Regions from separate parts of the Colwellia sp. BRX10-9 genome, predicted to be linked through region 2. Evidence: riboswitches for the same ligand, from Rfam matches in the RefSeq annotation. Region 2 holds a riboswitch; the other holds the start of a gene.
What was found. A riboswitch is a leader RNA that binds a small molecule or an ion and turns the genes downstream of it on or off. The one in region 2 is predicted to bind cobalamin.
Positions count from the first base shown of each region.

Region 1: it holds a riboswitch for cobalamin, as region 2 does, so the genes downstream of both, cobO (cob(I)yrinic acid a,c-diamide adenosyltransferase) here and H4J69_RS10420 (ABC transporter ATP-binding protein) in region 2, are expected to answer to the same signal.

Region 1 is NZ_JACGVV010000037.1:29-6,084, reverse strand. Features, by position in the region: gene lolE (lipoprotein-releasing ABC transporter permease subunit LolE) at 1-477, opposite strand, end outside; gene lolD (lipoprotein-releasing ABC transporter ATP-binding protein LolD) at 487-1,170, opposite strand; gene H4J69_RS16830 (lipoprotein-releasing ABC transporter permease subunit) at 1,163-2,401, opposite strand; gene H4J69_RS16825 (M13 family metallopeptidase) at 2,732-4,804, shown strand; cobalamin riboswitch at 4,957-5,101, shown strand; gene cobO (cob(I)yrinic acid a,c-diamide adenosyltransferase) at 5,224-5,829, shown strand.
Region 2 is NZ_JACGVV010000015.1:16,215-22,270, forward strand. Features, by position in the region: gene H4J69_RS10405 (TonB-dependent receptor) at 82-3,087, shown strand; gene H4J69_RS10410 (hypothetical protein) at 3,193-3,432, opposite strand; gene H4J69_RS10415 (histidine phosphatase family protein) at 3,504-4,115, shown strand; cobalamin riboswitch at 4,188-4,337, shown strand; gene H4J69_RS10420 (ABC transporter ATP-binding protein) at 4,483-5,346, shown strand; gene H4J69_RS10425 (iron ABC transporter permease) at 5,339-6,056, shown strand, end outside.

The DNA.
Region 1 (6,056 bases), on a different contig from region 2:
TCCCGAACCGATAACAACACCAACCGTAGGGTTTTCGGTATTTTCATTATCAACGATCGCTTGCCAGCTGCCGGCAATCATATAATCGGCAATGGTAGAAACTTGCTGTTCTAACTTTACATCGACACCACGCACAGCAACGGCTTTGAGTTCACTGCCATGTTGCATCATACCGGTAAGTTTAATCACAGGTGCAGCGGCTATCACTTGTGGATGTTGTTGTGCTTTCGCCACGTGTTTTTGCCAGTTATCTATCGGCGTATTAATAGCAATTAGCTCACCGTGAGGAATAACCGACAGCAAATGTTGCGCTAATGCTCGCTCGAAACCGTTCATTGCTGAGAGCACTATAATCAATACCATTACACCAAGCGCAATACCGATAGTGGAAGATGCTGAAATAAACGAAGAGAAGCCATTACCGTTTCGGCTACGCACATAACGTAAACCTAAAAATAAACTTAATGATTTGGTCATTTAAAAGCCTTAACTTTCAAGGGGCGCTAACCGGCCGTGCGATAAACGTAGTTGACGATCCATTCTGGCAGCAAGTATTAAGTCATGGGTAACAATAACAAAACTGGTGTTTACCGTTTTATTAAGGTCACGTAATAACTGATATATTTGCTCTGCGGTATCAAAGTCTAAATTACCTGTTGGTTCATCAGCTAATATTAATGAAGGTTTAGTCACTAATGCCCGAGCAATAGCGACACGTTGACGCTCACCACCAGAAAGCGCGGAGGGCCGGTGCTCAAAGCGGTGACTTAACCCAACCTGTGTGAGCATTTCTTGTGCGGCAGCTAGGGCCGATTTAGGTGAATCCCCGCGAATCAGTAAAGGCATTGCCACGTTTTCTTGTGCTGAAAACTCCATCATTAAATGATGGAATTGATAAATAAAACCAATATGTTTATTGCGAAATTTAGCACGTTGCTTGTCAGATAACTGGTGGATATCAACACCGCTAATAAAGACCTGCCCTGAAGATGGAGAATCGAGTGCTCCAGCTATATGTAAAAAAGTACTTTTACCACAACCAGAGCTGCCCACTATAGCAACAAGTTCACCCGCATCTACTGACAAATCAAGCCCGTCTAAGACTTTGGTTTCAATGCTACCTTGATAATATGACTTTGATAATTGCTGACAAAGTAAACCTTTACTCATTTCGTAAAACCTCGGCAGGCTCTGTTAAAGAAGCCTGATAAGCGGGATATAATGTAGCAATAAAACTCATCGCTAACGCTGATAAAACAATACTAAACACATTGTTCACTGATAGTTCGACGGGCAAAGACTGCCCTGCTCCCAATAAATTAACACCGAGAAGGGTAAATATAGTGTTTAAATTTAAGGTTAGTATGGCGCCAACCACAGTACCGATAGTGACGCCCCAAAAACCATTAACTAAACCTTGAGTAATAAATATTTTTACCACGCCAAGACGATCTAGCCCAAGTGTTTGTAAAATACTAATTTCACCCTTTTTTTCGATAACAACCATCACTAAAGCGGAAACAATATTAAACGCGGCAACGGCAATAATTAAGCTCAACATCAACCACATCATATTTTTCTCCATGCGCACAGCAGAAAATAAAGCGCCTTGAGTATCGCGCCATGTCGTAAAATCATACTGTGGATATTGTTGTTTTAAACGTTTGACCACTTGCTCAGCAGCAAAAGCATCATCAAGATACAAACGAAGTTTTTCAACGCCATCACCTCTTTGTCGATGAAGTTTTGCGCCATCTTTACTGTGAATATAGACCAGTCCTTCATCAACTTGTGAGCCAACACTAAAAATACCAGCGATGGTAAAAGTGCGTTGCACCGGAATTCTCCCCATTGGGGTAAATACGGTTTTATTAGGCAGTGTTAAACGTATTTTATCACCCAAATCGACATCAAGTTGCCTTGCTAACGACTGTCCGATAACAATGGCAAAGCTCTGTGTCGATAGATTATCTAAATGTCCTGATACCATAGAGTTGTTAACAATATTGTGCTGCTCGAATTCAGGCATGATTCCTTGAATGAGTACACCGCGTAATGCGCCAGAATTAGCTTGTATGAGTGCTTCACTTTCCAACAAAGGAGTAACTTCTTTAACTTTAGGCGTAAGTAATAATTGTTCACGTAGGATTTGCCATGTAGGTAAAGCATTGTTTTTGTTTTGCTGAGGTTGATTGGCGACGACAATATGGGGAACTAGACCCAATATTCTCCGTTTTTGTTCACCTTCTAAACCGTCCATAACGGAAACAACGGTGATCAATGATGCGACACCCAGGACGATACCGACAATGGAGAAAAAAGTGATAAAGGATACAAATCCAGAACTTTTACGGCTACGACTATAGCGTAGCCCAATGAAAAAACTGACGGGTTGAAACATTAATTAAACTTCATCTTATGTTATTCAGTAAGAGAACTATTACTCTATAAGTAGCCACAGCATAGCACAGTCAATGTTTTATTTGGCAGCAAAAAAGCCAACAATTAATATTGATAAAAATCAAAGTAAAAAATATTACGATTACTTTCAATTAGTTAAATAAAAAAATAAAAAAATCATCAGGCTTAATGTACAAAATAAAATACGGCACTGCTGATACATTATGTAAAAATTCATGTCCAAATCTAGTAAAAAGCCCTGTAACCCTTTAGTATCAATGCGTTTACCATTTTATAACCATATTCTTTACTTAATAATAATGAGATTACCATGAAAAAAATAATAACAGGTGCAGTCTGTTCTTCGTTATTGTTGCTTGCCGCTTGCAACGACAATCCAGAAAGCACTGAGACAACTAAGCAAGAAATGCCTATCATGCAAAAAACTGCATTAGCTTCAGGTATCGACAAAGCAACAATGGACTTATCCGTTCGTCCACAAGACAACTTTTATCGTTATGTAAACGGTGCTTGGTTGAACGCTAATGAAATCCCTGGAGATAAAACGTCAATTGGTGCCTTTTATGACTTACGTGACGAAGCTGATGACAATGTAAAAGTAATCATTGAAGAATTAGCAGCAACAGAAAATTTAAAAATGGGCAGCGACGAGCAAAAAGTAGCTGACTTATTCCGTTCATATATGAACATGGATGCACGTAATACTGCAGGTACGGCTCCTATCCAACCATTATTTGATAGCATCAATGGTTTAAAAGACAAGAATGAACTTGCGACATTTTTTGGTGAAAATCAAAAAAATGGTGTAGGTAGCCCATTAGCGTTTTATATCAGCGTTGACGGTAAAGACTCAACTCGCTATGCCACTCATATTTGGCAAACAGGTTTAGGCTTACCCGACAGAGATTACTACTTTGATGAAACCGAACGTTTTGCCGCATTACGTAAAGGTTATGTTGCTCATATTGAAAATATGTTCAACTTAGCTGGTTTGAAAAACGGTAAAGCTGCTGCGCAAACGGTCATGGCAATTGAAACTAAATTAGCAGGTTTTCATTGGACAAAAGTTGAAACTCGTGACAGCAGTAAAACTTACAATAAATTCGATGTCGCTGACTTAAACACAGTTACTGATGCATTTAACTGGAATGCTTACCTTGCTGCTCAAGGCGTATCAGCCCAAAAAGACATCATTATTAACCAACCTTCATTTGTTAAAGGTTTTGGCGAAATATTTGCAGCAACCTCATTAGCTGATTGGCAAACTTACTTAACTTTCCATACCTTAAGTAACTTTGCTGGTTCTTTAACCGCTGATTTAGATAATGAAAATTTTGACTTTTATTCTCAGCAGTTAAGAGGACAAAAAGAACAACGTCCAATGTGGAAGCGTGGTGTTGGCGTAGTTAACAGCAATTTAGGTGAGGTTATTGGTAAAGTTTATGTGAGCCGTCACTTTAAGCCTGAAGCTAAAACCCGAATGACACAACTTGTTGAAAACTTACGCGGAGCATATGGTGCAAGTATTGATGAACTAGAGTGGATGTCTGATTCAACTAAAAAAGCTGCCCATGTAAAACTAGCAAGCTTTGATCCTAAAATTGGTTACCCAAATAAGTGGGAAGATTACTCCGCACTTGTTATTAAAGGTGATGACTTAGTTGGCAATAAAATGCGTTCTGGTAGTGTTTCTCATCAAAAAGAAGTCGCTAAGTTAGGTGGTCCAATTGATAAGCAAGAATGGGGCATGACGCCGCAAACTGTTAATGCTTATTACAATCCAACTAAGAATGAAATTGTTTTCCCTGCAGCCATATTACAACCACCATTTTTCAACTTAGCCGCTGACGATGCGGTTAACTATGGCGGTATTGGCGCGGTTATCGGTCATGAAATGGGTCACGGATTTGACGACCAAGGGAGTAAGTATGATGGCGACGGTAACATGCGTAACTGGTGGACTGAAGCAGATTTAGCAGCCTTTAAAGTTCGCACCGATGACTTGGTAAAACAATACGATGGCTATTCAGTATTTGAAGACTTAAATGTAAACGGTTCTTTAACACTGGGCGAGAATATTGGTGATTTATCAGGGGTAACTATCGCGTATAAAGCTTATATTGCTTCATTAAATGGTAAAGAAGCACCGGTAATTGACGGACTAACTGGCGATCAACGTTTCTTCATGGGCTTTGCTCAAGTATGGCGTGGAAAAAAGGTTGAGAAATCATTACGTAATCAAGTAGCAACTGACCCTCATTCACCTGGTGAGTTCCGTGCATTAGGCTCTTTATCTAACATGCCTGAATTCTACAAAGCGTTTAACGTTAAAGAAGGTGATGCTATGTATATCGCCCCTGAGAAACGTGTAAAAATTTGGTAAGCCAATGGCTTAATTAAATAACGTTATTATTAGAAAAACACTAAAAAGCCAACAACTATTGTTGGCTTTTTTATTACTGAAAATACCCGGCCTTAGATTCTATTTATCAAAAACATAAAATCAATGATGTTTAATACCGCTAGATATTGTAAATAATTATAAATCTCGTAAACTAACGCAACGTAAATGTGTTTAGGGAATAAGGTGAGAAACCTTGACTGTTCCCGCAACTGTAAATTGTAGTGACTTAAGAGTTGCCAATGAGTCAGCATACCTATCCACAATAAAATCACCACCATTAACATCAATAAAATCGTGCGGGAATACACGGTAAATTGCTATTTTTTAAGGGCCCCCCTTAACGTTAGCCTTGCCTTTTCTCCTCTTTAAAAAAACTATAATTACCCATAGGAATACTCATGGTTGACGAAACACAAAAAAGTGAAAAACACCAAGCACGCATGCAAAAAGTAAAAGACAAAGTTGATGCAAGAGTTGATGCTGCCACTGATGAACGCGGTATATTAATTGTAATTACAGGTAACGGTAAGGGTAAGTCAACATCAGGATTTGGCACGCTAACTCGCGCAGTAGGACACGGTCTAAACGCAGCAGCCATTCAGTTTATAAAAGGCACTTGGGCTTGTGGCGAAAGAAATGTCCTAGAAAAGCTCGGCGTACCTTTTCACGTGATGGCAACAGGGTTTACTTGGAATACACAAGATAAATCAACCGATATTGCCGCTGCTCAACTTGTTTGGAAAGAAGCAAAGAAACTATTAGCTGACGAAACCGTTGATGTTGTGCTACTTGATGAACTGACTTACATGCTGTCGTTTAAATACCTTGATCTTGATGAAGTACTAGACGCCATCGCTAATCGCCCGCCGATGCAACATGTAATAGCCACAGGCCGTGGCGCACACCGTTCACTCTTAGAATTAGCTGATACAGTAAGTGAAGTGCAATCGATTAAACATGCTTTTGATAATAATATAAAAGCACAAAAAGGTATTGATTGGTAATAACTCAGCCATATTGATACCAACTACGTTATGTTGATACCAACTACGTCATGCTGATAACAACTACGTCATGTTGATAACAACTACGTCATGTTGATACCAACTACGTCATGCTGAATTTATTTCAGTATCAGCATGGCGAAATGACAACCTAAAATCGAGCTTTCATGTGTTACACGCATAATGTCTGAGATTGATCTCTTCAGATCACTTTTACTACAAAGACG
Region 2 (6,056 bases):
AATGCAATAAAGTGTTACTTTTTTGTAACATTTTTGGTTTGTTCAAATAATAATTATTAAATACTGGAGATAAACATAATAATGAAAAATTCAAATATAAAGCGAAGCTTTAATCGCTCGTTAGCTGCTATCGCAGTTGGGGCATGTTTAGCTGCGTCTCCGATGACTTTTGCCGATAATGTTAGTGGCTCTATTTACGGTAAAGCCATTCAGGGTAAAAGTGTAACAATTCAGAACCCAGCGACAGGTTTTAAACGCGTTGTTGTTGTTGGTGAAGATGGCCGTTTTAACTTTTCTAAGTTGCCGACAGGCAAATATACTGTCGACAATGGTGTAGATACTCGAAACATCTTAGTCGCTATTGGTAAGGGCAGTAATGTTGATTTTACAGAAGTTTCTGAAATTATCTCTATTGTGGGTAATTCTTTAGTTAGTATCGATACCACATCGGTAGAATCGACTTCAGTCTTTACTGCTGAGCAAATAGACTTATTACCGGTAGCAAGAGATTTGACATCAGTTGCTTTGTTAGCTCCTGGAGCAACAGCAGGTGATTCTGGTTTAGGAAATGGTAATACGGCCTCTTTTGGTGGTTCGTCAATTGCTGAAAATGGTTATTTTATTAATGGTTTCGATGTTACTAATATTCGTAACTTTACCTCTTTTGCTGACCTTCCTTATGATGCTGTTTCACAGCAACAAGTTCGCACCGGTGGTTATGGCGCAGAATACGGTCGTTCATTAGGTGGCGTTGTTAGTTTAGTAACTAAACGTGGTTCAAATGAATGGAAATTTGGTGGCTCAATTGAATCTACGCCAGCAAGTTTTAGAGAAGATGGCAAAGATGTTACTTCTCGCGATCCTGATTTAGAATACTCTAACCGTTATTCTTCATTCCGCTCAGCTAATGAATTTGACTCTTTATCCTATAATGCCTATGCATCAGGCGCTATTGTTGAAGATAAACTATTCTTTTTTGGCTTATTTGAAGGCCAAGATGATGAAAGCAATACCTTTGGCAAACAAACAAGTGAGACAATGAAAGACGACTCACCAATGTACTTGTTAAAGCTTGATTGGAATATCTCAGACGACCATTTATTAGAGATGACTTACATCGATAATGAAGAAACACAAGAATTTACCTCATACAGTAACCCTGAAGGTATGTATTACACTGGGACTCATGGTGAAGCTGCTGACCCTTATGAGATCACCAAAGGTGGCGATGTTACTATCGTTAACTATACCGGATTTTTAACTGATGATTTCTCAGTAAGTGTTCTTTGGGGCAACATGACCAATGAACTAGAAACGCGTAACCCTGATATCGGCCCTGGCGCTGAATGTGAGTTAGTATTCGATCGCCGTGAAACACCTTCAAGTTCACAAAGCATTGGTTGTTGGGGTATTGCTCAAGGCCAAAGTACTGTGCCTGAAGCTGGGATCGCTTCTGATACTGATGAACGCGACTCTTTACGTTTAGGCGCAGAATGGATTCTAGGTGAACATACACTTCGTGTCGGTTATGACCAAGAGAAATTTACCTCGACTAAACGAGGCACTACCTTTACAGGTGGCGAATACTGGCGCTGGCATGTAGCTCAAGATGTTGACGGAGCAGGCGGACAAAGCGTCAATGGTGCATTTGTAACAGCAGGTGAAGAATATATTCGCCATAGAGAAAGTAATACGGGTTCTGCTTCTTATGAAGTTGAAAACACAGCATTTTATATAGAAGACACTTGGCAAGTTACTGATGAGTGGATGGTGTACTTAGGTTTACGTTCTGAAGGCTTTGAAAACCGCAACGGTGATGGCGATTCATTTGTTAAATCTGACAGTGAATTGGCGCCGCGTTTGGGCTTCTCTTGGGATATGGATGGCGATGGTAACAAAAAACTTTTCGGTACTGCCGGACGTTACTTTATGCCAATCGCGGCTAATACAAATATTCGTGCTGCAGGCACTGAATGGAGCTATGAAGAGTACTTTTATGTAGACAGTGCTGATGAAAATCCAATCACTGCTGCTCCTGATAAAGTGGGCGACGCTATTGGTACAAGAAACTCTAACGGTGATGATAAAGCGCCTGATTCAAGAACCGTAGCGGCAACAAACTTAAAACCTATGCATCAAGATGAATTTATTCTTGGCTATCAACAGCAGGTTGATGACTGGATTTTAGGTGCCAAGGCTATTTACCGTGAAGTTAAAGATGGCATGGATGATTACTGTTCTCATCAGCCATTTATCGATTATGCAACAGACAATGGTTATAATGATTTCGATTATAAATCAATGGCTGGCTGTATGATGATGAACCCAGGTAATGATTTTTCTATTGCGCTGGATCTTAACAATGACGGTAATTACGACGTAGAAAGTGTTCCTGAAGAATACTTTGGCCTAGAAAAATACAAACGTACTTATAAAGCTTTAGAATTCACTTTCGAGAAGCCTTTTGCTGACGGTTGGTTCTTGCAGGGCTCTTATACTTTAGCTAAAAGTGAAGGTAACTCAGAAGGTTATGTTAACTCGACTCTAGAGCAAGAGGATGCAGGTTTAACACAAGACATTGATAATGCATTATTTCAGCATGGTGCCTATGGTGCTTTACCCAATGATCGTCGTCACACCTTTAAAGCTTTTGGTGCATACCAAGTTAATGATGAGATTTCAGTATCTGCTAATTTCAGTTTACAATCTGGTCGTCCAAGAAACTGTGTTGGTTTTATTCCGCTTGACGAACTTAGAGATGAGTTAGGTGTTGATGCTGGCGGTTTAGCTAATTACGGTGCTTCATCGTTTTACTGTGGTGGTGTCTTAGGTAATCGTGGCGATCAAGGCCGTACTCCATGGGTTAAAAATGTTGACCTAGGTTTAACATATAAGCCGGAATATGTTGATGGCTTAACCGTGAAAGTCAATGTTAGAAATGCCTTTAACTTTCAAGAAGTCACTGAATACAATGAAACAGGTGACGTAGGCTCGGCTTCATCGAGACTGCCTAACCCTAACTATACGACACCGGTAAACTACCAAGCTCCACGTAGAATTACACTGACTGCTCGTTATAGTTTCTAATTAAATAGTAAAGTTAAACATATTTAAATTAGCCAAGCCGTTCAGGTAAACTGAGCGGCTTTTTTATAGATGAATTTAGGCACTTCTTGCTATTACATTAAAGTATTAAGGGGGAGGACCACCTGGACCACCTTGGTTTCCACCAGTATCACAAGATCCAAACGAATTAGCAGGTATTTCAGCTTTAAATCTAGGCCTCATCATGAAAGGAAAGGAAGAGGTTAAAACGTGCGCTTCTTCGGTTAACGAGAGGCTAAATGGCAAGATAGTTAAGTGCTCACTTTCGCTAAAGTGAACAACATTGACTCCTGTGCTGTTGTTTATAAGTGCACAGCTATTTGTCATAGTACTTACGCAATGTTGAATTTAAGGTTACGCTATGCTTTTTTACACTATATATATTAAGAGGTAATGCTTTGCTACAGCGGACTTTATATTTATTACGCCATGGTGAAATTGCTACACCGGGTATTCTAGCTGGTAAAACAGATGTCGCACTTTCTGAAAATGGCTTGCAACAGCTGTGGGACGTTAGCCAAAAATTACCAGAGATATCCTTTTGTATCAGTTCACCTTTGCAACGTTGTCAGGTTTTTGCCAAAGCATACTCATTAAAATACAGCATTAATCTCCAATTAATCGATAACCTTAAAGAAATGAATTTTGGTGATTGGGATGGACAAACCTATCAAGCCTTGTGGCAGATAAAAGCCAGTGCTGTGCAGCCTTCACTGGGTGATTTTTGGCAAAACCCTTGGCAGCATACTGTGCCTAATGGTGAAGCTATGGCTGATTTTGTCAAGCGTGTCGATACTTGGTGGCAAGAATGGCTCGCAGACGCACCCGAAGGAAATACCTTGGTGGTTGCGCATGGCGGTGTTATCAAACACTTAATTGCGCGTGTACTTAATTTGCCTATGCCGGGCACAGTTCACATGAGCCATATTGATATTCCTTATGCGGGGCTAGTTAAAGTTAATATTTATACTGATGATAGTGGCGTTGATTGGCCAAAAATAGTGTGGTGATAAGTTACCTCGATAAGTCAATGAATTCGGTGTTATTGGCAATTAAACCTTGCTATTTTTAGTGAGCAGACGATAATCTCCAAACAAAATTATATAACTCATTTTTAATGTGGGAATGTGGTGAAAAACCGCAACTGTACCCGCAACTGTAAAAGCCTTTTAGTGGTATTTAATAACCATAAAGCTTAAGTCAGGATACCCATTAATTTAGAGTCATTTGCCTATCAAAATGACAGGCAAAACCAACAAAGTCGAGCGGGTTTACTCGAACATTGTATTGTCGACTCTTGAGTTTTTCATATACTAAGAGATTGATTGTGCTCTGTTTGATGCTCCTTAAGTGTCAATAGTATGTGAGTAGCAATTTTTGAATAGTAGCCAGGATCAATCCTCATCAATAAATACCGCTAATACCGCATTGCTTTCAGTGCAGCATCTTTCTTGGCATGCCGACAGCCAACTTATTTTAGATGATATTTCTTTCACCATTAAAAAAGGCAGTTTTACTGGTATTTTAGGGCCTAATGGTGCAGGAAAGTCTAGCTTACTTCGCTGCTTATATCGTTACGTAAAACCTGATTCTGGTTTGGTGCAATTTAATCAAAAAGATATTTGGCAAAAGTATGACGCCTATCAATATGCGCAAGATATCGCTGTAGTTTTACAAGAAACACCCACCCATTTTAACTTAACTGTTCATGACGTTGTTGCGCTGGGTTTACTGCCACACAAAGGTCTATTTACCCGTGAACAAGCCAGCGACCGACTCAAGATAGACCGTGCTATTAAGCAGGTTGGCTTAGTGGATAAAAACTTACAAAATTTTGAACATTTATCCGGTGGAGAAAAACAACGCGCACTTATAGCTCGTGCTATCGTGCAAACGCCCAGCTTACTTATTATGGACGAGCCAACCAGTCATCTTGATGTTCGCTATCAAATTCAGGTTATTGAATTAGCTAAATCGCTAGGCATCACGGTTATTGCGTCTTTTCATGATTTAAACCTTGCCAGTGCGATGTGCGATCAACTGCTGGTGTTAGATAAAGGTAAACTGGTTAAGCAAGGGTCACCACAAGCGGTGATCACCTCTGAAATGTTATCAAATGTATTTGGTGTCTGCGCGCAAGTCTCTCTTCATCCACAACATAAGGTTCCTCATATTTCTTATTTCTATGGCTACGATACTCAAGAAAAAACGGCAGAAAGTAGAGCGTTACCTCATGTTTAAGGTCAATCATTCGTGGATTATTTTTCTGACCTTAGCTTTTGGTGTTATCAGCTTTATTGCGTCGTTATCTTTAGGTGCTGCAGATATTAGTTTTAGCGATGTTACTTCGAGTCTACTGGCTAGTTTATCCACAGATAAATACGCGAGCGAGGTGATTTTTTATGAGCGTATTATTTGGGAATTACGTATGCCGCGAGCTATTTTAGCTTTTTTAGCGGGTTGTGGCTTAGCGGTTTCTGGGCTGATTTTACAAACGGTAACGCGAAATCCATTAGCCGACCCTTATCTTTTTGGTATTTCTTCAGGGGCTTCTTTAGGAGTCGTTATATCTATTGTTTTACTGGGCAGCACTATTTCTGTTGTAACACCTGTCGCGGCTTTTGCGGGCAGTTTAGTGGCGATGCTAATGTTGCTAATGATCTCTGGTCGTCGGCAAAGTCAACAAGTTGAATCTATGCTATTGGCTGGCGTAGCGTTATCGTTTTTGTTCAGCTCATTTACTAGCTTGTTACTTTATCATACCGATCCACAAGCGGTTACGGCGATATTATTTTGGACTATGGGCAGTTTTTCGCGTGCGCAATGGTCTATTTTATGGTTTCCCGCGGTCGTTATTATTAGCTGTGTCATTATGATGTTAGCGTATCGACGCCAACTGAATGCAATGTTGTTAGGCGATGAAAGTGCTACAACCTTAGGTATTAATGTTA